2 regions of the Achromobacter sp. EG18 genome follow, and region 2 is predicted to be linked to the other one. Evidence: predicted binding sites of a transcription regulator. Region 2 holds the regulator's gene; the other holds the start of a gene.
The links. Region 2 encodes FliA, which starts transcription of late flagellar genes. Its sites were predicted from a motif close to CTAAAGTTTNNNNNNNNNNNGCCGNTA; they were not measured.
Positions count from the first base shown of each region.

Region 1 (15,480 bases), 2.4 Mb from region 2:
GCCACGATGCCGTCGCCGGTCGAATGGCAGTCCAGGCACAGCAGGTGGCCCGAGCTTTCGCCGCCATACAGCCAGCCGCGCGCCTGCATCTGCTCCAGCACGTAGCGGTCGCCCACGTTGGCGCGCTCGAAACCCACGCCCAGGCGTTGCAGTTCGCGCTCGAAGCCGAAGTTGGTCATCAGCGTGCCGACCACGCCATCCACCTTGCCGCGCTGCATGCGCTCGCGCAGGATCGCGTAGAGCAATTCGTCGCCGTTGTAGATGCGGCCGTCGCCATCCACCATCTGCAGGCGGTCGGCATCGCCGTCCAGCGCGATGCCCAGTTGGGCGCCGCGCGCCTTCACTTCCTTGGCCAGCAGTTCGGGGTGCAGCGCGCCCACGCCCTTGTTGATGTTGAAACCGTCGGGATGCACCCCGATGGCGTGCACTTCGGCGCCCAGTTCGCGGAACACGTGCGGCGCGATGTTGTAGGCCGCGCCGTGGGCCGCGTCCACCACGATCGTCATGCCGTTCAGGTCCAGATCGTTGGGGAAGGTGCTCTTGCAGAATTCAATGTAGCGGCCCTGGGAATCCGACATGCGACGCGCGCGCCCCAGGCCTTCGGAGCTGACGCAGCCCAGCGGTTCGTCCAGGGCGATCTCGATGGCGGCCTCGATCTCGTCGGGCAGCTTCATGCCCTGGGCCGAGAAGAACTTGATGCCGTTGTCCTGGTAGGGATTGTGCGAGGCGCTGATGACGATGCCGGCGACCAGGCGCAGCGCGCGGGTCAGGTAGGCGACCGCGGGCGTGGGAATCGGGCCGGCCAGCAGCACGTCGATGCCCGCGGCCGACAGCCCGGCTTCCAGCGCCGATTCCAGCATGTAGCCGGAAATGCGGGTGTCCTTGCCGATCACCACCTGCGGGCGGCTGCCGCCACGCACCGCGTGCTCGCGAGCCAGCACGCGGCCGGCGGCGTAGCCCAGGCGCAGGGCGAATTCGGCGTTGATCACCGCGCCGCCGACTTCGCCGCGCACACCATCGGTACCAAAATACTTGCGTCGAATCATGAAGTGATTGCTCCTTGTTCAGCCGCCTGCCAGACCTTGAGCGCGTCGACCGTGGCCGCCACGTCGTGCACCCGCACGATGGAGGCGCCACGGGCCACACAGGCCAGGGCGGCGGCAATGCTGCCGGGCAGCCGGTCGCCGACCGGCCGGCCGGTGGCCTGGCCGATCATGTTCTTGCGCGACAGGCCGATCAGCAATGGATAACCGCCGCTGCGCAGGCTGGACAGCCGGCGCAGCAATTGGAAATTCTGGTCGGCGGTCTTGCCGAACCCGAAACCGGGGTCCAGCACGATGCGTCGGGGATCGACCCAGGCGGCGCGCAGCTTTTGCGCCCGCGATCCCAGGAAGAGTCCGATTTCGCCGATCAGGTCGGAATATTCGGGCGGCGTCGCCTGCATGGTGCGCGGCTCACCTTTCATGTGCATGACGCACAATCCGCAGCGCGATTGCGCCACCGCCTCGATGGCGCCCGGCTGCCTGAACCCGTAGATGTCGTTGATCATGTCGGCGCCGGCGTCGAGCACGGCGCGCATGACTTCGGGCTTGAAGGTGTCGATGGACAGCGGCACGCCGCAATCGCGCAGCGCCTCGATCACCGGCAGCAGGCGCGCCAGTTCGTCGGCGACCGACACCGGTTCGGCGCCCGGCCGCGTCGACTCGCCGCCCAGGTCGAGGATGTGGGCGCCTTCCTGGATCAGTTGGCGCGCATGCGCCACCGCGGAATCGGTATCGTCGTGCTGGCCGCCGTCGGAAAACGAGTCCGGCGTGACATTGACGATACCCATGACAAGCGGGCGCTCGAGATCGAACTCGAAGCGCCCGCAAAGGAAGTTATTCGCCATAAATCAGGACGAAAGACCTCAGACCGCGGCTGCCGTGTTGCCGCCGGCGGCCAGGCCGGTCGGAGGCGTATCCGACGTGTCCGACGGACCTTGCGGCGTCTTCGGGGGACGCGGCGGGCGGCCCTCGATGATGTCGTCGATCTGGTCGGCGTCGATGGTTTCCCATTCGAGCAGCGCGGCGGTCATGGCTTCGACCTTGTCGCGGTTGTCCTCCAGGATCTTGCGCGCGACGCCGTACTGCTCATCGATGATGCGGCGGATCTCGGAATCCACCTTCTGCATTGTGGCTTCGGACATGTGCGTGGTCTTGGTCACGCTGCGGCCCAGGAAGACCTCGCCTTCGTTCTCGGCGTAGACCATCGGGCCCAGTTCGTCGGTCATGCCGTAGCGCGTGACGATGTCGCGCGCGATGGCCGTGGCGCGTTCGAAGTCGTTCGAGGCGCCGGTGGTCATCTGGTTCATGAAGATCTCTTCGGCGATACGGCCGCCGAACAGCACCGCGATGGTCGACAGCAGGCGGCTCTTGTCCATGCTGTAGCGATCGCTTTCCGGCAACTGCATCGTCACGCCCAGCGCGCGGCCGCGCGGGATGATGGTGACCTTGTGGACCGGATCGGTCTTGGGCAGCATGCGGGCGACGATGGCGTGGCCGGACTCGTGGTACGCGGTGTTCTTGCGTTCCTCTTCGGGCATGACGATCGAGCGGCGTTCGGCGCCCATGATGATCTTGTCCTTGGCCTTTTCGAAGTCCGACATGTCGACCGTGCGGCCATTGCGACGCGCGGCGAACAGCGCGGCCTCGTTGACCAGGTTGGCCAGGTCGGCGCCCGAGAAGCCCGGAGTGCCGCGCGCCAGGATGGTGGCGTCGACGTTGGGCGACAGCGGCACCTTGCGCATGTGGACCTTCAGGATCTGCTCGCGGCCGCGGATGTCGGGCAGCGGCACCACGACCTGGCGGTCGAAGCGGCCCGGACGCAGCAGCGCCGGATCCAGCACGTCGGGACGGTTGGTGGCGGCGATCACGATGACGCCCTGACCCGACTCGAAGCCGTCCATTTCCACCAGCATCTGGTTCAGCGTCTGTTCGCGTTCGTCGTTGCCGCCGCCCAGGCCGGCGCCACGCTGGCGACCGACGGCGTCGATTTCGTCGATGAAGATGATGCAGGGCGCGTGCTTCTTGGCATTCTCGAACATGTCGCGCACGCGGGCCGCGCCCACGCCGACGAACATTTCGACGAAGTCCGAACCGGAGATGCTGAAGAACGGCACCTTGGCTTCGCCGGCGATGGCCTTGGCCAGCAGCGTCTTGCCGGTGCCGGGCGAGCCGACCATCAGCACGCCGCGCGGGATGCGGCCGCCCAGCTTCTGGAACTTGCTGGGGTCGCGCAGGAAGTCGACCAGTTCCTGGACGTCTTCCTTGGCCTCATCGCAGCCGGCGACGTCGGCGAAGGTGATCTGGTTGGTGTTCTCGTCGAGCATGCGAGCGCGCGACTTGCCGAAGCTGAACGCGCCGCCCCTGCCGCCGCCCTGCATCTGGCGCATGAAGAACACCCACACGCCGATCAGCAGCAGCATGGGGAACCAGGACACGAAGATGCTCATGAGCAGCGACTGCTCTTCGCGCGGCTTGCCCGACACCTGCACGCCGTACTTGAGCAGGTCGGAAACCATCCAGAGGTCGCCCGGCGAGGTCAGCGTGTAGGCACGGCCCGCGTCCGGCGTGACGTAGAGCACGTCGCCGCCAGGGCCACCTTGCACGTCCACCTTGCGGATACGGCCCGCCTTGGCGTCGTCCATGAACTGCGTGTAGGTCACGCCGTCCTGGGTCTGCGCGCGTCCGTCGAACTGCTTGAAGACCGTGAATAGCACCAGGGCTATCACCATCCAGACGGCGACTTTCGAAAATGAATTATTCAAGGTCGATCTCCTGCTTTCGATTCCGACCGGCGACCGCGCACCCGCATATGGCACAGTCACAAGTATGTCAATAGCCCATTCTACCCTGTCGGACCGGGTTGCGTCCTGGGAAGGGGCGGGCCGCTAAGTTACGTCTGATTCGTGATTTTGCTGGTCGTTGTCTCGGCAGGCCGGCCGCCGTCGGGCCGGTAGGTTCTTGTGACACCAGGGCACGTGCCCTGGCGCGGGTCATTTCAGATCGCGCGCAACCAGAAAGGTTTCGGAGGACTTGTCCCGCGATGCCTTCGGCTTGCGCTCGACCACCCGCTTGAAGTGCTGTTTGTAGGACTCCACGATCTGCGAAAAGCCGGTTCCGTGGAATGCCTTGACGATCAGCGCCCCGTTGGGCTTGAGGTGGGCAAGGGAAAATTCCATCGCCAGCTCGCACACGTGCTGGATGCGCGCGGCGTCGGCGATACCCACGCCAGACAAGTTGGGGGCCATGTCGGAAATTACAAGGTCGACCGCGCGCGATCCGACCATGTCTTCCAGTTGTTTCAAAATGTCATCCTCGCGGAAGTCACCCTGGATGAATTCGACGCCCGCCACGGGCTCCATGGGCAGCATGTCGAGCGCGATGATGCGCCCGTCCACCACCCCGCCCGGCCCCGCCAGGCGCTCGCGCGCCACCTGCGACCAACTGCCGGGCGCCGAGCCCAGGTCGACCACCAGGTCGCCACGCCGCAACAGCTTCTCGGTATCGAGAATCTCGATCAGCTTGAAGGCGGCGCGGGCCCGGTAGCCCTTCTGTTGCGCCATCTTCACATAGGGATCGTTGATGTGCTGGTGAATCCAGTCTTTGGAGAATTTATTCTTGGCCATTACCGTACAATTCCACGCATGCCTATATTAGAACTTACCTCTCGTGAGCGCAGCGACCTTCGGTCCGCCGCTCACCCTCTGCGCCCCGTCGTCCTGATCGGCGACAACGGCCTGACCGAAGCCGTGCTCAAGGAAATCGACCTGGCACTCACTTCCCACGGCCTGATCAAGGTCCGGGCCGGCGGCGACGATCGCGAGGCCCGCGAGGCCATGCTGTCGACCATCTGCGACACGCTGTCCTGCGCCCCGGTGCACCACCTGGGCAAGACCCTGATCCTGTTCCGCCCACTGGCCGGCAACATCAAGCCGCCCGTGCTGGCCGCCCTCGAGCCGGAACGCCCCGCCAAGCGCCGCGCCTCCGAGCCGCATACGCCCAAGAAGCTGGCCGCCGAGGGCAAGACCCTGGCCAAGCGCCCGCGCCGTTCCGAAACCGAAGAGCCCAAGCCGAAGACGCGCTTCGTGCCGCAGGACCAACTCAACAAGAACGGCAAGCCGATGCGTCCCGGCACCAAGAAAACCACTTCCGGCAGCCACGGCATTCCGCGCCGCGCCGGCAGCGCGCTGAGCCTGCGGGCCGGGGCCCGCAGCGGCACCAGCCGCAAGTCGTCGCCCAAAAGATAGTACCGCCGGGCACAAAAACGGGCGCTTTACGCGCCCGGTCCACCATAGCGTTCCGCAATATTGCCGTGCCGGATATCCGGTGCGGGCTATGGTGTTTTGCTGATTTTACCGCTCAGAGCCAGCGTCAGATGTAACGCACGCTCAACACTTCATACTCACGAACGCCAGCCGGGGCCTTGACCTCGACCACGTCGCCTTCGCTCTTGCCGATCAGCGCGCGGGCCACGGGGCTCGACACGGAGATCAGGTTCGACTTGATGTCGGCTTCGACGTCGCCGACGATCTGGTACGTCACGCGATCGCCCGAATCCAGGTCCTCGATGTCGACGGTGGCGCCAAACACGGCGCGACCTTCGGCCTCGAGCGAGGTCGGATCGATCAGGTGGGCATTGGAAAGCGTGCCCTCAAGCTCGGCGATCCGGCCTTCGATGAAACCCTGGCGCTCGCGAGCCGCGTCGTACTCGGCGTTTTCCGACAGATCGCCCTGCGCGCGCGCTTCGGCGATAGCGTTGATGACGGCGGGACGTTCCACGGTTTTCAGCCGCTGGAGCTCTTCTTGCAAGCGCTCGGCCCCGCGCACGGTCAAAGGAATGGCAGACATGTCGTTTCCCAAACAAAAGTAGAAAACGCCCCCGACGGAGCGTTCTCGGTGTGAAGGTCTTGGACCTGACGCATGGGGCGCCGTCGGAAGCTGATACGTGACGGGCATCGCCAGGAGCGGAACGGCCAGGGGCGGGCAAAGCTGAACCCGATGGATCCCCTTGCGCCCGCTCGGGCCGGCCCGCCGGACGAATGCGGCAAGCTGCGACCAAAACAAAACCCCGGCTCGGGTCGGAACCGGGGCAATCAAGGTCATATTGTGGTCAAAGTCCGCGGGAATTGCAAGCCACCGGAGAAACCGGCGTTTTCGGCGCATTTCGCCGCCGTAACCCGCTAAAACCCGTCGTTTCCCAGCTACAACCCGCGTTGCGTAAAAGATACTGCGCGATAGGGATAAACCCGGCGGTGGCCGGGTTTATGTAAAAACGGCGGGTTGTATTCAATAAAAAAGGTATAACCGACAAACTGGCCCATTAATAACAATTAAATACATGCCGGTATTCGCCGGCATTTTTTCTGGTTCGCAGCGAAGGGACGCGCCGGCTGTTCATGGCCGCCGCGTAAATCGATTGATTGTGCGTGTTGCAGGTTGGGCGGACGCATCGCAGTCATCCGGCTCGACGTTCGTCCCTCCGCCGTGGCGCTTGCGGGCAAAGGCCCGCGCCTGGGGTGGAGCGCGTTCAAGAACGGGAGCTCCCATGCTGGAAAAAATGAAAGTCCGTACGGGCATGATGCTGGTGCTGTTCTTTTTCGTCATTACCCTGGCCCTGGCGTGCGGGCTGAGTTGGCGCAATGCGGAAAACAGTGTCCGGGAAATCGAGGACCTGAATAATGTGGCCGTGCATCAGGTCGACCCGCTATACGAGGCCAGCGGCGCCCTGCTGCGGGCGCGGCTGGCGCTCGGCGCCGGTATCGCCGACCTGCAGGCGGGCGCCGCCGACCAGGCCGCCACCGCCGAGTCCGCCGCCGCCAGCCAGCTGCAACAGGCGCGCGAGCGGTTCACCCGCTATATGGCGGTGCCAAAGAGCGAACGCGGCCAGGAGCTGGCGCAGATTCTGCAAGGTCAGTTCAATGCCTATGTGGCAGTGCTGGACGAACTGGACGCCGCCCTCAAGGAACGCTCCGCGGCCCGCTACCAGCAGAGCGAGCCGCGGGTGCGCCAGGCCGATGCCGCTTTCGCCAAGGACATGCAGGTTTTCCTGACGCGGGTGCAGGAACGCAGCGACGACGTGCTGGCACGCTCGCAGACCACTTATTCCACCGCAAGAATGTCGGCAATCGTGCTGCTGTCCGTGGCGCTGTTGTTGGCCGCGCTGTGCTGGGCCTTCATCCGGCGTGGCGTGCTGCTGCCGCTGCAGGACGCCGGCCGGCATTTCGATCGCATCGCCGCCGGCGACCTGACCCAGCGCGTCGAGGCACGCTCCAATAATGAAATCGGCATGCTGTTCTCGGCGGTGCGACGCATGCAGGAAGGACTGACCCGCACGGTGACGGCCGTGCGCCAGGGAGTCGAGGAAATCAACATCGGCGCCGCGGAAATCGCCGCCGGCAACGCCAACCTGTCCACCCGCACCGAGGAGCAGGCCGCGGCGCTGGAGGAAACCGCGTCGACCATGGAAGAGCTGGCCACCACGGTAAAGCAGAACGCCGAGAACGCGGCCCAGGCCAACCAGCTGGCGGCGGTCAGCATGGAGGTGGCGCAACGTGGCGGCCACACGGTCGGCCAGGTGGTGGCCACCATGCAGGGAATTTCCGACAGCTCGCGGCGCATCGCCGACATCGTCTCGGTGATCGACGGCATCGCCTTCCAGACCAACATCCTGGCCCTGAATGCGGCGGTGGAGGCGGCCCGGGCGGGCGAACAGGGCAAGGGTTTCGCAGTGGTGGCGGGCGAAGTGCGCACGCTGGCGCAGCGCGCGGCGCAGGCGGCCAAGGAAATCAAGGCGCTGATCGAAACCTCGGTCGAGACGGTCTCGGCCGGCTCGGCCCAGGTATCTGCCGCCGGCCAGACGATGGAGGAAATCGTGACCTCGGTGCAACGGGTGGCCGACATCATGGGCGAGATCTCCGCCGCATCGACGCAGCAGGCGGGCGGCATCGATCAGGTCAGCCTGGCGGTCTCGCAAATGGACGAAGTGACGCAGCAGAACGCCGCGCTGGTGGAACAGGCCTCGGCGGCCGCTTCGGCGATGGAGGAGCAGGCCAGGCGCCTGGCCGAGGCGACCGCGGTGTTCAAGACCCAGTCGGGCCAGGTGATCGAGGCGGCGCCGGTGCAGATGACCGGCCGGGCCCCGGCTTCGCGCTTGTCGCGGCCCTGAAGATACGCGCCGGGTTTCTGCATCCGGGGCGGCGCGGGCACGGCGGCGCCCCGGGCGGAATCGGGGCGGACCATGGCCCCGGAACAGCGCATGGGCCGTCGCCCATGCCCCGTCCTATTTCTTGCGGCGCAACAGGGCGTAGAGAATGATGGCGCCGAAAGTCGCGGTACCGATGCCGCCCAGCGTGAAATTGCCCAGCTTGACGGTGAAGTCGCCCGCGCCCAGCACCAGCGTGACCGCGGCCACGATCAGGTTGCGGTTGTCGCTGAAATCGACCTGGTTCACGACCCAGATGCGCGCGCCCGCGATGGCGATCAGGCCGAAGACCACCACCGACATGCCGCCCAGCACCGGCGCGGGAATGGTCTGGATCAGGGCGCCGAACTTGGGCGAAAACCCGAGCACAATGGCGATCAGCGCGGCGATCACGAACACCAGCGTGGAGTAGATGCGGGTCACCGCCATCACGCCGATGTTCTCGGCGTAGGTGGTGACGCCGGTGCCGCCGACCGCGCCCGAGACCATGGTGGCCACGCCGTCACCGACGAAGGCGCGGCCCAGGTAGCGATCCAGGTCCTGGCCGGTCATGGCGCTGACCGCCTTGACGTGGCCCAGGTTCTCGGCGACCAGGATGATGGCCACCGGCACGATCAGCCCCATGGCCTCGGCCTTGAACACCGGCGCGGCGAACTGCGGCAGGCCGAACCAGGCGGCGGCGGACACGGCCGAGAAGTCCATCGGCTTGCCCAGGCCCATGCCGTTGGCGAAGATCGCGTACACCACGCAGGCCAGGACCAGGCCGACCAGGATCAGCAGGCGCTGCACCATGCCCTTGGTATAGACGGCGATGCCGCCCACGCACAGGATGGTGACGATCGCCATGGCGCTGTCGAAGCCCGAGGCGCCCATGGCGCCCTTGGCGGCGATGGGGGCCAGGTTCAGGCCGATCACCGCGACCACCGCGCCGGTCACCACCGGCGGCATCAGGGTGTCGATCCAGTTGGCGCCGCCGCCGGCGCGGCCGTTGGCGATCCAGACGAGAACGCCGATCAGCGTATAGGCCAGGCCGCAGGCGATGATGGCGCCCAGCGCCACGCCAATGTTGGCGTTGGCGCCGCCGCCGGCGTAACCGGTGACCGCGATGACGCCGCCGATGAAGGCGAAGCTGGACCCCAGGTAGCTGGGTACGCGCCCGCCCACGAACAGGAAGAAGATCAGCGTGCCGATGCCCGACATCAGGATGGCAACGTTGGGGTCGAAGCCCATCAGCAGCGGCGCCAGCACGGTGGAGCCGAACATCGCCACCACGTGCTGGGCGCCCATGGCCACGTTCTTGGGCCACGACAGGCGTTCATCGGGCGCGATGATGACGCCGGGCTCGGCGTCGTCCGCCAGACGCCAGCGCGGAAAATAGGAATTGGACATGGAATCCCCGGGAGTGTTTGGTGTAAGCGGGCGCCAGTGTAAAGGGGGCCGGGAACGGGCGGCAACTTAAGTTCCCCGCCAGCATGCCGTATTAGTGGAAACCCCAGTCAAACCTCTCCCCGGAGACCTTCATGGCCATCGATTCCATCAGCGGTACCTCGCGCATCGGCAGCATGGCCGACCTGTGGGCGCAGAAGATCCAGGCCAACAAGGAGGCCAGGGACGCCAAGGCCGGCGACCCGGGCGTCACCGTCACGCCCGACGGCAAGATCCGCGTCACCAATGCGGGCGCCATGAAGGTGGGCCAGGCCGAGGAAACGGAATCGTCCGACAATGACGACCATTACACGCGCCAGATCAAGGAGCTGCAACGCCAGCTCAAGCGCGTCATGGAGCAGATGGAGCGCGTGCGCGCCAGCAATGCGTCGGCGGAGCAGAAAGCCACCCAGTTGCAGGCGCTGAACGCCCAGGCGATGCAGATCATGGGCATGATCCAACAGGTGATGGCCGAGCAGGCCAAGGCGATGGCCAAGGCAAACGGCGGCGTGTCGGCCACGGCCTAGATGGCCGGCCTGATCCGCGCGCTCACACGGGTTCTCCCGAATGCCCGCCACACTGATGGCGCGCATCAAAATTTGTGATTGGACTGGCGGCGCATGCAGCCGCTAAGGTCTCCGGACAAATCGAAAAAACCACGGAGACAAACCATGCATGCAATGCGCACAGCCCTTGCAGGGGCGCTGCTGGCCGCCTGCGCCGCCCCCGCCCTGGCGGGCACCGTCACGGTGATCACGTCGTTCCCGAAAGACCTGACCCAGGCCTACAAGACCGCGTTCGAGAAGGCCAACCCCGGCATCACGCTGGAAATCCTCAACAAGAACACCGTGTCCGGCATCGCCTACGTGCGCGAGACGCCGGCCGGCCAGCGCCCGGAAGTGTTCTGGGCCAGCGCGCCGGACGCCTTCGAGGTGCTGGGACGCGACAAGCTGCTGGCCAAATCGGCGGACGTCGCCAACAAGGACGTGCCGGACAAGATCGGCAACTACCCCATCAACGACCCGGGCGGCATGTACCTGGGCCAGGCGCTGGCCGGCTACGGCATCGTCTACAACACGCGCTACATCGCGGCGCACAAGATCCCCGCCCCGGTCGAATGGAAGGACCTGCTGGCGCCACACTGGTTCGGCCACGTCGGCATCACCTCGCCGTCGCGCTCGGGCACCATGCACCTGACGGTCGAGACCATCCTGCAGGGCGAAGGCTGGGACGACGGCTGGAACACGCTGCTGCGCATGTCGGGCAACAGCAGCGCCGTGACCGAGCGCTCGTTCGGCGTGCCGGACGGCGTCAACAACGGCCAGTTCGGCGCGGGTCCGGTGATCGACTTCTTCGGCCTGTCGAGCAAGTACTCGAAGTTCCCGGTGGAATTCGTCTATCCCTCCGAGACCGCCATCGTGCCGGCCAACATCGCGCTGATCGACGGCGCCAGGAACGCCGAGGAAGGCAGGAAGTTCATCGCCTTCACGCTCAGCCAGGCCGGCCAGGAGCTGCTGCTGGAACCGAAGATCTCGCGCCTGCCGGTGTTGCCGTATTCGGCGCTGGCGGGCAAGGTGCCGCAGGGCTACCCCGACCCGGCCGAGATCGCGCGCCGCAGCAAGGTGCAGTTCAACGCCGACCTGTCGCAGACGCGCTACTACGTGGTGCAGTCGCTGTACGACCAGACCGTCACGTTCCGCCTGAAGGAATTGCAGGCGGCGACCAAGGCGATCTACGACGCCGAGGCCAAGCTCGGCGACAAGGGCAAGAGCGGCAAGCCGGCCGAACTGCTGGCGCAGGCCCGCAAGCTGGCCTGGGCGCCGCTGGTCGATGGCAAGCAGGCCGCCGATCCCGAGTTCCTGAAGATCTTCAGCGGCAACAAGAAGGACGCCGCGGTCAACCAGCAGATCACCAAGCTGGAAGGCGAATGGAACGGCACGGCCAAGAGCAATTATGAGCAGGCCGTGAAGCTGGCGCGGGAAGCCGCGGCGCTGTAGGCCCGGCTCGCGCCGGACGGGGGGCTCGCCCCGTCCGGCCGCCGCCCCGCCGCGGGCGGCCTGTCTTGAACCTTTACGGGAATCTCGATGAATCTTCCGGGCCATTCACGCCTGCCCGCCGGCCCCGTGCTGGCCGCGCTCCTGGTGCTGGGTTTCCTGGCGCTGTTCCTGGCCGTGCCGGTGGGCACGGTGTTCTACAGCGCCTTCGTCAATGCCGATGGCGGCTTCACCATCGGCCACTTCGGCGCGTTCTTCAACCAGCCGCTGATGCTGGAGGCGTTCTTCAACAGCCTCTACGTGGCGGGCTGGTCGGCGCTGCTGGCCTCGCTGATCGCGGTGCCGCTGGCGTACTTCACGGTGCGCTTCGATTTCCGCGGCGCGCTCATCATCCAGACGCTGGGCGTGCTTCCGCTGATCATGCCGCCCTTCGTCGGCGCGGTGGCGATGCAGCTGATTTTCGGGCGTTCCGGCAGCGTCAACCTGCTGCTGAACGACTGGTTCGGCTTCACCATCCCGTTCATGGAAGGCCTGAACGGCGTCATCTTCGTCGAGGCGCTGCACTACTTCCCGTTCATCCTGATGAACCTGGTGGTGGCGCTGCGCAACATCGACGGCGCCATGGAGGAAGCGGCCTTCAACCTGGGCGCGCGCGGCTTCCGGCTGTTCCGCCGCGTGATCTTCCCGCTGGCGCTGCCGGGCTACGTGGCCGGCGCCTCGCTGGTGTTCGTGAAGGTGTTCGACGACCTGGGCACGCCGCTGGTGCTGGGCACCACCAACATGCTGGCGCCGCAGGCCTATCTGCGCATCACGCAGGTGGGGCTGGAGGATCCGCTGGGCTATGTCATCAGCGTCATCATGATCGCTTTCTCGATCCTGGCGCTGTGGCTGTCGGCGCGAGTGCTCAAGGGGCGCGACTATTCCACCTTGCAAAAGGGCGGCAACTCGATCCAGAAGCGCAAGCTGCGGCCGGCCGAGAGCGTGCTGGCCTATGGCTGGATCGTCCTGGTGCTGCTGCTGGTCCTGTCGCCGCACATGGGCGTGCTGCTGCTGTCGCTGGCCAGCGTCTGGAGCTTCGCGCCGCTGCCGGACGGCTACACGCTGGCGCACTACGGCGCGGTGTTCAGCGAATCGCAGGGCATGCTCGCCAACACCCTGCTCTATTGCGGCCTGGCGGCGGGCGTGGATGTGATCCTGGGCACCGCCATCGCCTACCTGATGCTGCGCACCCGGCTGCCGGCGCGCCAATGGCTGGACTTCCTGGCCTCGGCGGCGCTGGCGATCCCGGGCATCGTGCTGGCGATCGGGCTGCTGCGCACGTTCCGCGGGGTGGAGATCCCGGGCACCGGCACGCTGCTGACCTCGTCGTGGATCATCATCATGATCGCGTACTCGGTGCGGCGGCTGCCGTACGCCTTGCGTTCGTGCGTGGCCGCGCTGCAGCAGATCAACGTATCGCTGGAGGAAGCGGCGCAATCATTGGGCGCGACGCGCCTGCGCACCATCCGGCGGGTGGTGGTGCCGCTGATGGCGGGCGGCATGCTGGCCGGCTTCGTGACAAGCTTCGTGACGGCGGCGGTGGAGCTGTCGGCCACCATCATGCTGGTCACCAAGGACAGCCAGGCGCCGATGAGCTATGGCATCTATCTGTACATGCAAAGCGCGGCGGGCCGGGGCCCCGGCGCGGCGCTGGGCGTGCTGGCGGTGGCCGCGGTCGCGGTCGGCACGTATGTCTCGCACTTGCTGGTGGAACGCGCCCAGGCGCGCCAGCGCCCGGCGCGTCACGACGAGACGGCCTGAATCAAGGGGAATCGACATGAAGAAAGTCAGCGTTGAATGCCGCAACATCCGGCTGTCGTATGGCAAAACCGAAGTGCTCAAGGACGTCAACATCCACATCGAGCCGGGCGAGTTCTTCGCCCTGCTGGGGCCGTCGGGCTCGGGCAAGTCCACCCTGCTGCGCCTGATCGCGGGCTTCAACCGGCAGGACGCCGGTCAGTTGCTGGTGGACGGCAAGGACATCAGCACCATCCCGCCATGGGAGCGCAACATCGGCATGGTGTTCCAGAACTATGCGCTGTGGCCGCACATGACCGTGTGGGACAACGTGGCGTTCGGGCTGGTCGAGCGCAAGCTGCCGCGCGAGCAGATCCGCGCCAAGGTCGAGGCCGCGCTGGAACTGGTGAGCCTGTCGCAATACGCGCGCCGCCGCCCCAACCAACTGTCCGGCGGCCAGCAGCAGCGCGTGGCGCTGGCGCGCACCATCGTGATCGAGCCGCAGGTGCTGCTGCTGGACGAACCGCTGTCGAACCTGGACAAGAAGCTGCGCGTGCAGATGCGGCAGGACCTGCTGAGCCTGCAGCGGCGGCTCGGCATCACCACCATCTTCGTCACCCACGACCAGGAAGAAGCCATGACCACCGCCGACCGCATGGCGGTGCTGGACCACGGCGTAGTGCAGCAGATCGGCGCGCCCAGCACGCTGTTCGACTACCCGGTTAACCGTTTCGTGGCCAACTTCGTCGGCACCATGAACGTGCTGGAAGGCGAGGTGCGCGAGCGCACCAGCGGCAGCGTGGTGCTGGCGGTGGAAGGCGTGGGCGACCTGCACCTGCCGCTGGCGGCCGAGGCGCCGGCGGCGCAGCGCCTGGCGGCGAGCTTCCGGCCGCACACGGTGCAGATCGAGATGGCAGACGGACTGGGCGACGCGCGCTATGTGTGGCTGCCGGGCGTGGTGGAAAGCAGCGAGTTCCTGGGCGAGTTCACCCGCTACCAGGTGCAGATCGGCGAACAGCGCCTGACGGCCGACCAGTCGCACCTGGCGGGGCTGTCGCCGTTCCCGGTGGGCGCGCCGGTGTCGATCGGGTTGGAGCCGACGCAAGTACGGCTGCTTGCCGCCTGAGCCGGCTTCCCCTACAAAGGCGGCATGGAAATCTATCAGATCCGCGCCTTCGTCACCGTCGCCCGCCTGGGCAACCTGACGCGGGCCGCCGAAGCGCTGTCGCTGACCCAACCCGCCGTCACCGCGCAGATCAAGGCGCTGGAGCAGAGCCTGGGCGTGGCGTTGTTCGACCGCAGCGGCGGACGGCTGGCCCTGGCCAAGGCCGGCGAGATGCTGCTGCCCACGGCCGAATCGCTGCTGGTGCTGGGCGCGCAATTCAAGTCCGAGGCGCAGCAACTGCAAGGCAGCCTGCAGGGCGTGGTGGAACTGGGCCTGCCCAGCGAGAAGCCTGACTTCCTGCGGCTGGGCGAGCTGGCGGCGGCCATCACGCAGCGGCTGCCGCTGATCGAACTGAAGACGCAGATCCAGCCCACCGCCGTGCTGGCCGAGCAGGTCAGCACCGGCCGGCTGCCGGCGGCGTTGACCATCGCCGCGCACCCGCCGCGCGGCGTGCTGTGGCTGCCGCTGCGCAGCGTGCGCTACCGCATCGCGCTGCCGACCGAACATGCCGCCGTGCTCAAGCGCGGCGGCTGGCGCGAGGTGGCGCAATTGCCGTGGCTGGACGGCCCGGCCGGCAGCCACACTCACCTGCTGCTGCGCGACATGTTCGAGCGCCACGGCCTGTCGCCGCGCATCGCCATGCAGAACGACGACCAAGCCAACCTGGAAGCGCTGGTGCGGGCCGGCGCCGGTTGCGCGCTGCTGCGCGAGGAAACCGCGCTGGCCGGCGCGGCCTCGGGCGATTTCATGGTGTGGGGCCAGGCGCGGGCCGATGCCATGCTGGGTTTCATCCTGCCCTATGAACGCGCTAGCGAGCCCGCGCTGGTCGCGTTAAGCTCGGTGATTCAAGCCATCTGGAAGCCGCGCGCGCCAGTCGCG
Region 1 is NZ_CM186213.1:3,052,410-3,067,889, forward strand. It holds gene glmM (phosphoglucosamine mutase) at 1-1,046, opposite strand, end outside; gene folP (dihydropteroate synthase) at 1,043-1,888, opposite strand; gene ftsH (ATP-dependent zinc metalloprotease FtsH) at 1,907-3,805, opposite strand; gene AC6CR5_RS13880 (RlmE family RNA methyltransferase) at 4,034-4,666, opposite strand; gene AC6CR5_RS13885 (YhbY family RNA-binding protein) at 4,685-5,287, shown strand; gene greA (transcription elongation factor GreA) at 5,412-5,888, opposite strand; gene AC6CR5_RS13895 (methyl-accepting chemotaxis protein) at 6,586-8,205, shown strand; gene AC6CR5_RS13900 (solute carrier family 23 protein) at 8,320-9,630, opposite strand; gene AC6CR5_RS13905 (FlxA-like family protein) at 9,762-10,193, shown strand; gene AC6CR5_RS13910 (ABC transporter substrate-binding protein) at 10,338-11,663, shown strand; gene AC6CR5_RS13915 (ABC transporter permease) at 11,751-13,460, shown strand; gene AC6CR5_RS13920 (ABC transporter ATP-binding protein) at 13,477-14,562, shown strand; gene AC6CR5_RS13925 (LysR family transcriptional regulator) at 14,587-15,480, shown strand, end outside.
Region 1: AC6CR5_RS13905 (FlxA-like family protein) is a predicted target of FliA. The motif match lies at 9,696-9,722, and genes of this name have one in related genera.

Region 2 (15,480 bases):
CAACGACAGCACGCCCAGCGCCGCTCCAATCACCAACATGAATGAGAAGAACGCCAGCACCCACAACAGGCTGCTGCGTATCGTCATGTTCGCGAAAAACTTGCGCATCACAAGCACCACTCCAGACAGAAATCGTTAACAAAAGCGCCATATCGAATCCAATATGGCGCGCCCATCTTCCTGGGGTGCGCAACCGCCATGGCCTCTCGCCTGGCCGGCCGCGCGCCCGGACCCCGCAGCTCCGATCAGGAGGCGACCTTCTCCACCAGGGCCATTTCATCGCTGGTCATCATCTTTTCGATGTCGACCAGGATCAGCATGCGTTCGTCGACCGTGCCCAGCCCGGTCAGGTATTCGGTGGACAGGGTGGCGCCGAACTCCGGCGCCGGACGAATCTGGCCGGCGTTGAGCATCAGCACGTCAGAGACGCCGTCGACCACGATGCCGACCACGCGGCGATCGAGGTTGAGGATGATGACGACGGTCTGCTCGTTGTATTCGACGCTGCCCAGGTTGAACTTGATGCGCAGGTCCACGATCGGCACGATGATGCCGCGCAGGTTGGTCACGCCCTTGATGAACGGCGGAACATTGGCGATACGGGTCACCGTGTCGGCGTCATAGCCGCGGATTTCCTGCACCTTCAGGATGTCGATGCCGTACTCTTCATCGCCCAGCGTGAACACCAGGAACTCGTTGCCGACATCTTCATTGCGCGCGGCTTGCGCTTGCGGTTTGGCTGCCATGGGGCTATTTCTCCATCAATTCAGAATGGCTTCGGGCTGCGACCAACGCTCACGGTTGGCGCGCGCAAGCGCAAATACGTCGACGATCAGCGCCACGCTGCCATCGCCCAGGATGGTGGCGGCGGAGATGCCGGGGACCTTGCGGTAATTCGACTCGAGATTCTTGACCACCACCTGGTGCTGACCAATCAGGTGATCCACCAATAGTGCAAAGCGGCGGTCCTCGGCCTGCATGATGACGGCAATGGCCTGCGTGGGATCGGTCTGCGCATCGCTGACCGAGAACACGCGATGCATTTCCACCAGCGGCAGGTATTCGCCGCGCACGTGCATGACGCGCTCGTTGCCGGCCACCGAGTAGATCTGGTCATTGGTCGGCTGCAGCGATTCGGTCACGTGGTTCAGGGGCAGGATGAAGGTTTCCTCGCCCACCCGCACCGACATGCCGTCCAGGATCGCCAGCGTCAGCGGCAGCACGATGCGCGTGGTGGTGCCGTTGCCCGGCTCGCACGAGAGCTGCACGTGGCCGCCCATGTCCTGGATGTTCCGGCGCACCACGTCCATGCCGACACCGCGGCCGGAAATGTCGGTGACCTTTTCAGCCGTGGAGAAGCCCGGCGCGAAGATCAGCTGCCAGATTTCGTCGTCGGGGGAATTCTCGTTGACCGGCAGGCCCTGGGCCATGGCCTTCTTGAGGATCTTCTCGCGGTTCAGGCCGGCGCCATCGTCGCTGACCTCGATCACGATGTTGCCGCCGTTGTGCTGGGCCGACAGCACCAGTTGGCCGACCGGGTCCTTGCCGGCGGCGACACGCTTCTCGGGCGTCTCGATACCGTGGTCCAGGCTGTTGCGCACCAGGTGCGTCAACGGGTCGATGATGCGTTCGATCAGGCTCTTGTCCAGTTCGGTGGCGCGGCCGTAGGTCTGCAGTTCGATCTGCTTGCCCATCTTGCCGGCGATGTCGCGCACCAGGCGGGGGAAGCGGCTGAACACGTAGTCCATGGGCATCATGCGGATGGACATGACGGCTTCCTGCAGGTCGCGCGCGTTGCGCTCGAGCTGCTCCATGCCGTTGAGCAGGCGGTCGTGCAGCACCGGATCCAGCGTCGACGCGGTCTGCGCCAGCATGGCCTGGGTGATGACCAGCTCGCCCACCAGGTTGATGACCTGGTCGACCTTTTCCACGCCCACGCGGATCGAGGTGGACTCCTTGTCGGCGTGGGCCGGTGCGGCGGCGGCGCGGCTGGTGCGCGCGGCCTGCGAGATGGCCTCGGCGGCGGCGGCGGACTCGGCCACGGCGGGCGCGGCCGCGACCGGCGCGGCCTCGGGTGCCGCGGCGACCGGCGCAGCGGCCACGGCGGGCGCCGCCGCGGCAGGTTCGTCCGCGGCGGCCGGAGGCGCTTCGCGCGCAATGCTGAGCTGGTCGGCGTCGACGATGAAGCAGCAGACGGCCTCGATGTCATCCGGGGTGCAGGTGCTGTCGACCCAGACGGTCAGCACGCCGTTGGCGCGCTCGCTGGCCTTGACCTGCCCCAGGTTGCCCATTTCCTCGAGCAGCGAGGCTGCGTCCTTGTCGGACACCTTGGTGATGCGCACGCGCAGCGGCAGGCCGGCGGTGTCGGCGGACTCGGCCACCGGAGCCGCCTCGGCCACGGGCGCGGCCGCCGCCACCGGCTCGGGTTCGGGCGCGACCTGCGCCACCGGAGCAGGTGCGGGGGTGGGGGCCTGCGCCGGCGCGGCCGCCGCGGCGGGGTCCTTGTGCTCCAGGGCGAGCTGTCTCAACACCGCGCAGATACGCTCAAACACGGCTTCATCGGGCTCTTCGGAGGCCCGGTAGGCATCCAGTTGGCTTTTGAGCACGTCTTTCGTTTCCAAGAAAATATCAATCATGTCCGTGCGCAGCGCCATTTCGCCGCGACGGATCGCATCCAGCAGGTTTTCAAGCAGGTGGGTGGTGCCCGCCAGCTGGTTGAAACAGCCGAACGTCGCCGCGCCGCCCTTGATGGAGTGCGCCGCGCGGAAGATGGCATTGAGCTGTTCGATGTCGGGCGCGCCCACGTCGAGCTCGAGCAGAAGCTGCTCCATTTGCGCGAGCAGCTCGTCCGCCTCGTCGAAAAAGGTCTCGTAAAACTGACTGAGGTCCAATCCAGAACTCATGACCCGTACGCCTTCATAAATGAACTCGCCTATGCGCCGGACTGCTCGTCGAGCAGTTCAGACGCCAATTCCACCAGCACATCGGGATCGACCGGCTTCGAGAGCCAGCCGCATACGCCCAGATCCCGCGCGGCCATCTTGCTGTCCACGTCGTCCTCGGTGGTCAACACCAGCACCGGCACATCCAGGTACTGTTCCTGTTCGCGCAGGCCCTGGATCAGCTGCAGTCCGCCCATCACGGGCATGTTCCAGTCGCTCACCACCAGGTCGACGGGATGGCTTTTCGCCACTTCCAGCGCCTCCTGGCCGTTGCCGGCCGTCAACACCTTCCATCCCGCGCCCGTCAGCGTGGCCTGGACGATCATTCGCATCGTCGCCGAATCGTCCGCCACCAAAATCGTTGCCGCCATTGCTATCGAGCCCCTTCGGCCACCGGCGTCGCCGCCGGTTCGCCTTGCTTGGTTGCCGTCGTGGCCTGGGCGGCGGCATTCACCGCCTCCACGGCCGTCCCAACCTCGCGGGCATCCTTGGCGCTGACGTCCGCGGCCGCGGCGTTCTCGTTTTCGATGCGCCGCTGGGTGCTCTGATTGAGCACCACCAGGCTGATACGTCTATTAACGGCCGCATACGGATCATCTTTAACCAGGCTCATGCTCGATGACAGGCCCTGGATGCGCATGACCTTGCTTTCGTTCATGCCGCCGGCCACCAGTTCCTGGCGCGAGGCATTGGCACGATCGGCCGAGAGTTCCCAGTTGCTGTAGGCGCGTTCGCCGCGCGCATACTGCGACGCGTCGGTGTGGCCCGAGATGCTGACCTTGTTGGGCAGCTCGTTCAGAACCGGCCCCAATTCCCGCAGGATGTCGCGCATGTACGGCTGCACTTCGGCGCGGCCGGTGGCGAACATGGGGCGGTTCTGGTTGTCGATGATCTGGATCCGCAGGCCTTCGGTGGTCATGTCGATCAGCAATTGGGGCCGGAAGCTTTTCAGCACCGGGCTGTTCTCGATGACGTTTTCCAGCCGCTTCTTGAGGTTTTCCAGCCGATGCTGGTCGCGCCGCTCGGCATCGCCCTTGGGCTGGGCCTCGACCCGGTTGCCCTGGGCGCGGCGCTCGTCGCCGTCGTTGCGCAGGGGGTCGCGTCCGCCGCCGGGAACCGCGCTGGTCTCGGCCGAGCTGCTGGGGCCGCCGGTCAGCGCCACGCGCAGGGGCATGCGGAAGTACTCGGCAATGCCCTTCAGTTCCTCGCGCGGCACGATGCTGATCAGCCACATCACCAGGAAGAACGCCATCATCGCCGTGATGAAGTCGGCGTAGGCGATCTTCCAGCTGCCGCCGTGGTGCCCGCCGCCGTGGACCTTCTTGCGGCGGATCACCACACGGTGGTTGTTTACCGTGCTCATGGCCCGCTCCGTCAGGCCTTGGCGGTGGACTTGGTCTGCCGGACGTGTTCTTCCAGCTCACCGAAAGTCGGACGCACCGACGAGTACAGCACCTTGCGGCCGAATTCCACCGCCAGCTGGGGCGGATAGCCGTTCATGCTGGCCAGCAGCGTGGTCTTGATACATTCCAGCACCTTCATGGCCTCGTCGGTGCGGCGCTCGATGCGCGAGGCCAGCGGGCCGACGAAGCCGTAGGCCAGCAGGATGCCCAGGAAGGTGCCGACCATGGCCTTGGAGATCAGGTCGCCGAGAATCGCGGGCGGCTGGTCCACGGCGGCCAGCGCCTTGATCACGCCCAGCACCGCGGCCACGATACCGAACGCGGGCAGGCCGTCGGCCATCTGCCGGATCATGCTGGCAGGCACTTCACGTTCGTGGCGGTAGGTTTCGATCTCCTCGTCCATGAGCGTTTCGATCTCGAACGAGCTCATGTTGCCGCTGATCATGATGCGCAGGTAGTCCGTGATGAACTCCATGAGCTTCTCGTCCTTGGCGATGCGCGGATACTCGCTGAAGATCGGACTGGAGGCCGGATCCTCGATGTGCGATTCGATCGCCATCAGGCCTTCGCGGCGCGCCTTGTTCAGCAACACGTACAGGAGCGCCATGAGCTCCATGTAGACGTCCTTGCCGTAGCGCGAGCTTTTCAGCGTGTCGGGCAGTGCCTTCTTGACGAGCATCAGCGATTTCTTGCTGTTGCCGGCCAGGAAGGCGCCGAAGGCCGCGCCGAAGATCAGCGTCAACTCGAACGGCTGGTAGAGCGCGCCCATGTGGCCGCCCAGCGCTACGAAGCTGCCGATGACCGACACGATCACCACTAGAAAACCGATAACAATCAACACATCAGGCCCCTGCCAACGAAGTCTAAAACCGGCGTCAATGATCCCCTGTTCCCCCCGTCCCAAAAAGGCGGGTTACGGGGAGTTTTCCAGGGCTTTTGATGTATTTGGACGCGCCGCTCAGGAACGGGCGGCGTCTACGGCTGGCACGGATCGGCTGCCCGCGCGCGCCTTGGCGGCGGCGCGGGTCTTGCCGGCCCGGGGTGGCGGACGGCAGATCGCGCACACGAAATCCGACTGGGGATCATGCGCATGCGCGATGAAATGCCCGCCGCACTGGCGGCAGGCGGAAAGTTGCAGCATGCCGCTGTCGAAAAATCGCACCAGCATCCAGGCGCGGGTGAAACTGAGCACCGGCTCGGCCGATTCGGCGTTGTCGACGCCGGCGTTCTCGAGATACAAGCGGTAGGCGTCGATGATGGCGCGGATACCCTTGCTGCTGGTACGCGCGTTCAGGAACGAATACACGTTGTAGAACAACGACGAATGAATGTTCGGCAACCAGGTCATGAACCAGTCGACCGAAAAAGGCAGCATGCCCTTCGGTGGCGAGCAGCCGCGGATTTCGCGGTAGAGACGGGCCAGGCGGTCATGGCTGAGGCTGGTTTCCGCCTCCAGCACCTGCAGCCGCGCACCCAGGGTGATCATGGAGCTGGCTAGCAGGATGTCATCCGCTTCCTGCGAAACGCTCTTGGTGGCCATTGCACGTATCCGAGTGGGAGTCGACCGGCCGTCAGGCCAGTTCTTCAACAGGTTGCTTGGCCAGCAGGATCGTCGCGTGCGCTTGCTGCAGCGCACCACCCAGCACGTCGTGCGTCAGGGCAGACAGCAGGCTGTAGTCGTCGAAACGGAAGCGGCACAGGAGCGAACTGGAGCTGGCCAGCTTCACCAGCTGGGCCGGAGAAAGACGCATCAGGATATCGGCAACCTCGTTGCTGAAACCCAGGCGGAACATCGATGCAGCATAGTCATCGCGCAGCATGCGCTGCGCGAGAAGTAGATAGGACAGATTCACTTCACGGATATCTGCCAGCAAAGAATTTTCGACTTGTTGCACGCCCGACTCCCTATTCCCTATCCCACCGAAGGGGCTTGATAACCAAAAGCATTTGGCAACATCTGTTGCACCCTGCCCGCTGCATCCTGTTTTAATGCGAAATGTATCATTTGTTCGCAATTTAAGTAAAATTTACCACAGGTCATGTCATTTTCTATGACTTATATGACAAATCTTTGTTGATATTGCGCAACTTGAGACTTTAGATACACCTTGACATAGAAAGTCCTCACAAATGTACGTCAATTTGGCAAATAAGCATTCAAAACGTTGCGTGCTTTAAGGAATGAAATACCGTCTTTTACCGACAATGACACCTTGCCGATGACAGAATCTTGCTAGCTTTAGCGCAGCCGCGCGTTTGTCGACAATGTCGCAAATTGACAACAACCGACAATGCGTCACGATGGACACCGCCTGACACTCCCGCAATGCCCCACGCAGATGACAGCTTGGTCGAATATGCCCCGCTAGTGCGGAAGCTGGCCCTGCAATTGCTCGCCCGGCTGCCCGCCAGCGTCGAACTGGACGACCTGATCCAGGCCGGCATGATCGGCCTGCTGGACGCCGTGCGGCGCTACCAGGAAACGGCCGACGCGCAGTTCGAGACCTACGCCACCACCCGCATCCGCGGCGCCATGCTCGATGAGCTGCGCGGCCAGGATTGGCTGCCGCGCAGCGTGCGCGCCAAGGCCCGCAAGATCGAACAGGCCATCCAGTCGCTGGAACAGCGACTGATGCGCGCGCCCACGGAAGCCGAGATCGCCCAGCAGATGGAGATCCCGCTGAACGAATATCAGACGCTTCTGCACGACGCGCAGGGTGTGCAGATCGTTCACTACGAGGATTTCGCGACCGAACCCGATACGGGCTCGGGCTCCGGCCAGTCCGACTGGACCGCCACGCTGAACCACGGCGCGGCCAGCGGCAATCCGCTCGATTCCCTGCTGGCCGGCGATTTCCGCCAGGCGCTGATCCACGCCATCGACTCGCTGCCCGACCGCGAGAAGCTGTTGTTGTCGTTGTGCTACGAGCAAGGCCTGAACCTGAAGGAAATCGGCGCGATCATGAACGTGACCGAGGCCCGCGTCTGCCAGTTGCGCTCGCAGGCCACCGCCCGCATCCGCGCCAAGCTGCGCGAACAGGCCTGGCAGGACCTGCCCCAGGAAGGGCAGATCGCGCAGATCATCTGAGGCGCGACGGCCCGCCCCTTTTTCGGGCCGGTGCGCCACGCCCGGCCAGGCACGGCGCCAGCCAGGCCGGATCGCCCTACCCCGCCGGCCACTCCTTGACAGAGACGGCAAGCGCATCCGCCCCAGGGCGCGACACTCGCCGTCAGGCGGTTCGGCCGGGCAAGGCACCCCGCCCCGCCTCCAGGGAAGTCGGCCAGTCCTCCCGAATGCGCTCAAAAAAAACAAATACTCAAAAAAACTCCTAAAGATTGTTTTTGGCCTGCCGTAATCCTGGCAACGGAGAAATTCGCAGACGCAAGAACCCGAATTCTTCCCGTTACAACGATGGGCGGCCCCGCTGCCCGGTTTGAAGAAGCCTTTCTCTCTTGGGAGCCTAAACATGGCTGCAGTTATCAACACCAACTACTTGTCGCTGGTTGCTCAGAACAACCTGAACAAGTCGCAATCTTCCCTGGGTACCGCCATCGAACGCCTGTCGTCGGGCCTGCGCATCAACAGCGCCAAGGACGACGCAGCCGGTATGGCCATTGCCAACCGCTTCACCGCCAACGTGAAGGGTCTGACCCAAGCCGCTCGTAACGCCAACGACGGCATCTCGCTGGCCCAGACGACGGAAGGCGCCGCCTCCGAAATCAACACCCACCTGCAGCGCGTTCGCGAACTGTCGGTGCAAGCCGGTAACGGCAGCTACTCGCAAGAGCAGCTGAACTCGATGCAAGACGAAATCAAGCAACGCCTTGACGACATCGACCGCATCTCGCAACAGACCGACTTCAACGGCGTGAAGGTCCTGTCGGCCAACGCCAAGCCCCTGACGCTGCAAGTCGGCGCCAACGACGGCGAAACCATCACCCTGAACCTGTCGGAAATCAGCGTCAAGACGCTGGGTCTGGACGGCTTCAACGTCAACGGCTCGGGCGTGACCCAGAACCGTTCGGCCACCGTGTCCGACCTGCAAGCCGCTGGTGGCACGACCGTCGCCGCCAACGAATGGCAAGTGACGACCACGCACGCCGCCGCCACCGCCGACCAAGTGTTCGGCAAGCTGGAAAACGGCAACAAGGTCACCGTCGGCACCGCCACGAGCGGCACGACCTACACCTACGACGCCGCCAACAAGAACTTCACGTTCACCGACAAGTCGGCCTCGGACGCCGCCTCCGTCAACGCCCTGGCTGACAAGCTGCGCCCGGCCACCGGCACCACCACCGGCACCTACACCCACAGCAACGGCGCCGCTTCGACGTCGTTCGAAGTGGATGCGACCGGCAAGGTCACCATCGGCGGCCAAGCTGCCTTCCTGGACGCCGCCGGCAACCTGACCACCAACAGCGCCAGCGGCACCGCCGCCACCATCCGTGGCGTCATGACGGCTGCTGCCCAGAACACCGGCGCCGCCGGCACCTCGTCGGTCGCCATCGGCGGCAAGACGTACTCCAACGTTGGCGGCGCGGGTGGCGCAGACCAGCTGCAATTCACCAACACCATCGCTTCCGACGCACTGCTGGCCAACGTCAAGGCCAACACCACCGCCGGCGACGTGACGATCACGCTGGGTTCGGGCATCACCAGCGCGACGGTTGCCTTCAACGCCGGCAACTCGACCAACACGTACGTCGACGACAAGGGCACGTTCACCTCGACCCAGACCTACACCACCAACTACCTGGTCGACCCCAACACGGGCAAGGTCACGGTCAAGAGCGGCACGGGCACGGGCGACTACGCTCCCAAGATCGGCGCCGAAGCCAAGGTCAACAGCTCGGGCAAGCTGACCACGGAAGACACCAGCAAGGGCACGCTGACCGCCGACCCGCTCAAGACGCTGGACGCCGCCTTCACCAAGCTGGACAAGCTGACCGGTGAACTGGGTGCCGTGCAGAACCGTCTGGAATCGACGATCGCCAACCTGAACAACGTGGTCAACAACCTGTCCAACGCCCGTTCGCGCATTCAAGACGCCGACTACGCGACGGAAGTGTCGAACATGTCCAAGGCTCAGATCCTGCAACAGGCTGGCACCTCGGTTCTGGCGCAAGCCAACCAAGTGCCGCAAACCGTGCTGTCGCTGCTGCGTTAATTCACGGCAAGCAGTACGGACGGCTGGGGAAGCTCCGGCTTCCCCTCCCGGCCAGCCGGCCACGGCCCTCGCGCCCTGGCCGGCCACCCCGAACCCGCCTCACGGCGGGTTTTTTCATGTCCGCGGCTGCACGCGGTTTCAACCAAACTGGCGGCGAATTGCCATGCTGATTCGCTGAATGGACGCTCCCCCGCGTCCATAGAATGAGCGCAATAGTCTCCCGAGGCTCGTCCCTCCTTCGCAAGCCACATGTCTTATCCGGCCCATACCCACCGACAAGCCAACGCCGATCCCGGACGCCTGGCCCCCAGCCATTCCCCTGCCCGGTTGCGCGCCACCGCCTACCTCTACGGGGTGGAAACCACTCCCCTGGAAAACGCCCGTGTGCTGGCCATTGGCTGCGGCGACGGCGCCGGCCTGCTGCCCTTTGCCCTGGCCTATCCGCAGGCGCAGGCCGTCGGCATCGATACGGCCGAGGCTCTGGTCTCCCAAGGCACGGTCGCGGCCGAGCGACTGGGCGCGGCCAACCTGAAACTGTACGTGGGCGAGGCCGCCGACATCGGCACCCAACTGGGCCTGTTCGACTACGTCATCGTCACCGGCCTCTATAGCTACCTGCCCGCGCCGGCCCAGCAGGCGTTGCTGCAGACTTGCGGACAACTGCTGTCGCCACACGGCATCCTGTACCTGGACAGCCACGTGTATCCGGGCGCCAAGTCGCTGGAAGTGGTGCGCGACGCCATCATGCTGCATGGCCACGCCGCGCAGGACGACACGGAATTGCGCCAGAGCGCCACGGCGACACTGTCGCTCTTCAAGAACGGCATGGCGGCGACCAATCCCCACGCCTCGACGCTGGCGGCGGCGGCCGAACAATTCGCGCGCGCCCTCGGCGACACCGCGACCGGCGTCAACCCGCTGGCCTGCAACCCCAGTTATTTCGTCGAACTGGCCGGCGCCGCCGCCGAGGCCGGGCTCGCCTACCTGGGCGACGCCCAGCCGCTCAGCGAATTGCCACTCTCGTTCGGCCAGGCGGTTTCGCTCAATCACAGCCTGTTGGCCATGGGACAGCCGGCCACCGTCCGCCAGCAGTACCTGGATTTCGCCACGGGACGCGGGTTCCGCCAAGGCCTGTGGCTGCGCGAGGAACGGGCCGGCGAGGTCCGGCGGCCAGACCTGACCCGGCTGCGGGACCTGCGCTTCGCATCCGGCCCGGTCCGGCTTGCCGCCAACGGCCAGGAACAGGGCGCAACCTATGTGAACCACCTCGGCCGCGCCTTGATCACGCACGACGTCGACACGGTGACCGTGGTGGATACGCTGGCGCATGCCTGGCCTGGCTCGTTGCCCTACAGCACCCTGCAGGCGGTCTTGCTGTACCGCAACCAGATCGACAGCGACGCCGCGGACAAGATCCTGAGCCGCATCCTGCAGACTTTGCTGGAACATGATCTGGTGCACTATTGCCTGGATCGCGGTCCCTATGAAACCGAGGGTGGCGGCGCCTTCCACCTGTTGCCGTTCCTGACGCAACCGGCGGCCGTGGGTGACGAACCCGCGTTGCCCCGCTTCAATCTGTGGCACGAAACCGTCAATTACATGCCACCGCCTGAGCAGGCGGCCGTCGTGGCCAACCTGGCGGCGGGCCGCCTGCCCAGCGCAGCCGCCGACGGCAGCCCCGCCCCCGAGCCGATGGAAGTGGCGGAAACCCTCGCCCTGCTCAAACGCTATGCGCTGACCCAGGGGGGGGCCAAGGCCTGGGCCGACCTGCTGCGGCGCACGCTCGAAGCCGCGGCGGAGAGCTACATGCCGCTCGTGGGCATGTACGCCAGCGCCCTGGCCTGCCTGAGCCTGAATTCGCGCGTGCTGCAGGCCAGCGGACACCAGCCCAAACCGCCCGCCGCCATCATGGCGCCGGTCAAGCGCATGCATGAGTTGATGCTGCAGAAGGCCTACCTCGAGGCAGAGCCGGTTGCGCGTCAGCTGACCAAACTGTCTCCGCGCTTCTGGGACGCCTGGGAAGCGCTGACGGTCGCCTTGTTCAGCACCTTCCGTAGCCCCCAGGCCCTGCTGCCGGGCCTGACCATGCTGGACCTGGCTCCCGCCGACCCCCAGAGCCACATCGTGCTTGCCGCCGTGCTGACCCAGTTGGGGCGCACCTCCGAGGCGATCGGCGTGGCCCGCCGCGCAATCGAGCTGGACCCGCGCAGCGCCGAAACACACTCCGCCCTGGCCGACGCGCTGGCGGCCGAGCGCCGCTACAAGGAAGCCGAGACCTGCAACCTGAAGGCTCTCTCCCTCAATCCGACCCACCGCAAGGCGCTCATCAACCTAAGCAAGATCTACATCGATTCGGGCGAGGTGACGCTGGCCGAGCAGATGACCCGCAAGACCCTGGAGCATTACCCCACGGCGGCCGTGCCCCGCAACAACCTGCTGTTCGCAATGAACTATTCGGACGACCGCACGGCCGAGGAAGTATTCCAGGCCTACCGCGATTACGATACCGACCTGTGCGTGCCACTGCGTTCGACCTGGAAGCCGCATACCAACAGCCGCCAGCCGGGGCGCAAGCTCAAGGTCGGCTATGTATCGCCCGACTTCCGCCAGCATTCCGGCAACTACTTCATCGAGCCGGTGTTCGCACACCATGATCGCGAGCGCTTCGAATTGACGGCGTACGCGGAGCTGGTGACCGAGGATGCGACCACGCCCCGGCTGAAGGCCTATTTCGACCACTGGGTACCCACGGCGGCGCTGACCGACGCGCAATTGGCCGAACGCATCCGCGCCGACGGCATCGACATCCTGATCGATGTGGCGGGCCACACCGCGGGCAACCGCCTGGGTGCGTTCGCGCGCAAACCGGCGCCGGTATCGCTGACCTGGCTGGGCTTCGGCTACACGACGGGGCTGTCGGCGATCGACTACATCATGACCGACGCGGTCATGCTGCCGGAAGGCTACGAACACCTTTTCTCGGAAAAACCCTGGCGCCTGCCGCAAGGCAATTTCATCTATCGACCGGCCAACGACATGGGTGATCCGGGCCCGCTGCCTGCCCAATCCAACGGTTACCTGACCCTGGGAACGCTGACCCGCGCCATCCGCATGAACGACCGCACGGTACGCGTGTGGTCCGAGATCCTGCGTCGGCTGCCGACCGCGCACCTGGTGGTCAACAGCACCAGCTACCGCGACGGTCCCATGTGCGAGCAGTTGATCCGCCGCTTCGAGGCCCATGGCATCGAACGCCAGCGCCTGGAAATCGGCTGCACCAGTCCGGCCTGGGACGTGCTGCGCGCCATGGACATCGGCCTGGACTGCTTCCCCCACAACTCGGGCGTGACGCTGGTTGAAACCCTGTACATGGGCGTTCCCTACGTGACGCTGGCCGACCGCCCCAGCGTCGGCCGCATCGGCGCGTCGGTGCTGCAGAGCATCGGCCATCCGGAATGGATCGCCGACAACGAAGATGCGTATATCCGCAAAGTGGTGGAACTGGCCAGCGACCTTCCCGCCTTGCAGGCGACCCGCAATACGCTGCGCGCCGAAATGCACGCCAGCCCCCTGATGGACGAACCGGCATTCGCCCGCAAGTTCGAAGCCGCCCTGCGCGGCATGTTCACGAATTGGTGCGAGACCCAAAAATGAAAGCAATCATCCTGGCCGGCGGCCTGGGCACCCGCATTTCCGAAGAAACGCATACGCGCCCCAAGCCGATGATCGAGATCGGCGGCCGTCCGATCCTGTGGCACATCATGAAGACCTACTCCGCCCACGGCGTGAACGAGTTCGTGATCTGCTGCGGCTACAAGGGCTACATGATCAAGGAGTATTTCGCCAACTACTTCCTGCACATGTCCGACGTCACCTTCGACATGGCCGACAACCGCATGGAAGTGCACCAGCGCAAGGCCGAGCCGTGGCGCGTGACGCTGGTCGATACCGGCGAGAACACCATGACCGGCGGCCGCCTCAAGCGCGTGGCCGACTACGTCAAGGAAGAAGAGGCGTTCTGCTTCACCTACGGCGACGGCGTGGCGGACATCGACATCAGCGCCCTGCTCGCGTTCCACCGCCGCCATGGCGGCCAGGCGACCGTCACCGCGGTGCAGCCCCCCGGCCGCTATGGCGCCCTGCGGCGCGAAGGCGACCGGGTCACCGGCTTCACCGAGAAGCCGCGCGGCGATGGCGGTTTGATCAATGGCGGCTTCTTCGTGCTATCGCCCAGCGTGCTGTCGCTGATCGAAGGCGACGACACCAGCTGGGAAGCGGCGCCGCTCGAAGCCCTGAGCCGCGACGGCCAGTTGCACGCCTACGAACACCTGGGCTTCTGGCAGCCGATGGACACGCTGCGCGAAAAGAACCTGCTGGAATCGCTGTGGAACACGGGCAAGGCGCCCTGGAAGGTCTGGTGAAAAGGCGGGCGCCCGCTTTTCACTTGATCACCATGCCCTGCCCGGTGGGCAGTTCCAGCACCCGGTAGCCGCGCCGCGCAAACCAGGGGTCCTCGACGTCCTTCTGCGCCCGGTAGTACAGCCAGCCATAGTCGTCCAGGATCAGGACCGCCCCCGGAACCATGCGGTCGAACAGCATGTCCAGCGCGCCGATTTCGGCCTCGGCATTGTTCAAGTCCAGATGCATGAAGGCGATCTGCCGGGGGGCCGCCTCGTGCAGCACTTGCGGGACCTTGCCCTGGCTGACCGTGACGTTGGGCAGATCCGAAAACCGCTGCCGCACCCAGCCATACAACTGCTTGCTGTGCTCGGGCATGGCGTGATGCGGCAGGGACGGATCGTAATCGAACAGGTCATAGAGGTAATAGCGCCGATCGGCCTGCGTCCCAAAATCGACCGCGTCGCAAACTATCCGCGCCGTCGTCCCCTTGTAGCAGGCGCATTCGACGAAATCCCCCGCCAGGCGCAGGCCGTTGCGCACGCCCCAGAGCACGACGGCGATCCGCCACAGCACCGCCTGTTCGACGTCGGTGGCCGCGTGACGGCGGAACGCCTGCATCAGGGCCTCGTCCTCCAGGAACCCGAGGTTGCGATGGTAGGTAAAGATATTATCGCCGGCATAGGCGCCCCCGCCCGGCCCGATGGCATCCAGCGCCGACTGGATCCCCCGGTAGAACAATGGCTGGTCCCTCAGCCCGAAGAAAACCGATTTGATGTGATTGTTGGCCATGATGGAAATGTTCAAAGTGAGTCATTGATACTGGCATCCGACCTTACGGAAAATTGCATGGTCCCGTGCCTGAAAATGCCCCGACTCAAGTGGCAACTGGCCCATCGCGAAACTGGAAGCAAAACTAAGGGGCGATTTCTCGCCTGATCTTTCTATTGCTGCGCATATGGGTCTCTAGAATGGACAGCATCCCGAAAAACGTCTCTGGCCCCCATCGTCACCACTTCCCGCATTTGATCTTTCATTGGTACCCATGAGCGGCTCTGCCCTACCTTCCCCCGCCTTTTGGCGCCAAAAGCGCGTCCTGCTGACCGGCCACACCGGCTTCAAGGGCAGCTGGCTGGCGCTGTGGCTGCAGCGCCTGGGCGCCCAGGTCACCGGCGTGTCGTTGCCGCCGGCCACCGCCCCCAGCCTGTTCGAGGCCGCCCGTCTCAAGCTGGCCGTCGACCATCATGAAATCGACATCCGTGACGCAGCCGCGCTGCGGGCTCGGGTGCGCGATGCGCGACCTGAAATTGTGCTGCACCTGGCGGCGCAGGCACTGGTGCGGCCCAGCTACGCCGAACCGGTGGACACGTTCGCCACCAATGTGATGGGCACCACGCACCTGCTGGACGCGCTGCGATCGGCGCCGGACGCCAAGGTGGCCGTCATGGTCACCACCGACAAGGTCTACCGCAACAACGAATGGCCCTACCCGTACCGCGAGCACGACACGCTGGGCGGTCACGACCCCTATAGCGCCAGCAAGGCGGCCAGCGAACTGGTCATCGCCTC
Region 2 is NZ_CM186213.1:606,009-621,488, reverse strand. It holds gene AC6CR5_RS02950 (methyl-accepting chemotaxis protein) at 1-108, opposite strand, end outside; gene cheW (chemotaxis protein CheW) at 246-746, opposite strand; gene cheA (chemotaxis protein CheA) at 762-2,903, opposite strand; gene AC6CR5_RS02935 (response regulator) at 2,933-3,313, opposite strand; gene motB (flagellar motor protein MotB) at 3,316-4,305, opposite strand; gene motA (flagellar motor stator protein MotA) at 4,317-5,186, opposite strand; gene flhC (flagellar transcriptional regulator FlhC) at 5,304-5,885, opposite strand; gene flhD (flagellar transcriptional regulator FlhD) at 5,917-6,240, opposite strand; gene AC6CR5_RS02910 (RNA polymerase sigma factor FliA) at 6,672-7,433, shown strand; gene AC6CR5_RS02905 (flagellin N-terminal helical domain-containing protein) at 7,813-9,513, shown strand; gene AC6CR5_RS02900 (O-linked N-acetylglucosamine transferase family protein) at 9,763-13,167, shown strand; gene rfbF (glucose-1-phosphate cytidylyltransferase) at 13,164-13,934, shown strand; gene AC6CR5_RS02890 (class I SAM-dependent methyltransferase) at 13,954-14,703, opposite strand; gene rfbG (CDP-glucose 4,6-dehydratase) at 14,957-15,480, shown strand, end outside.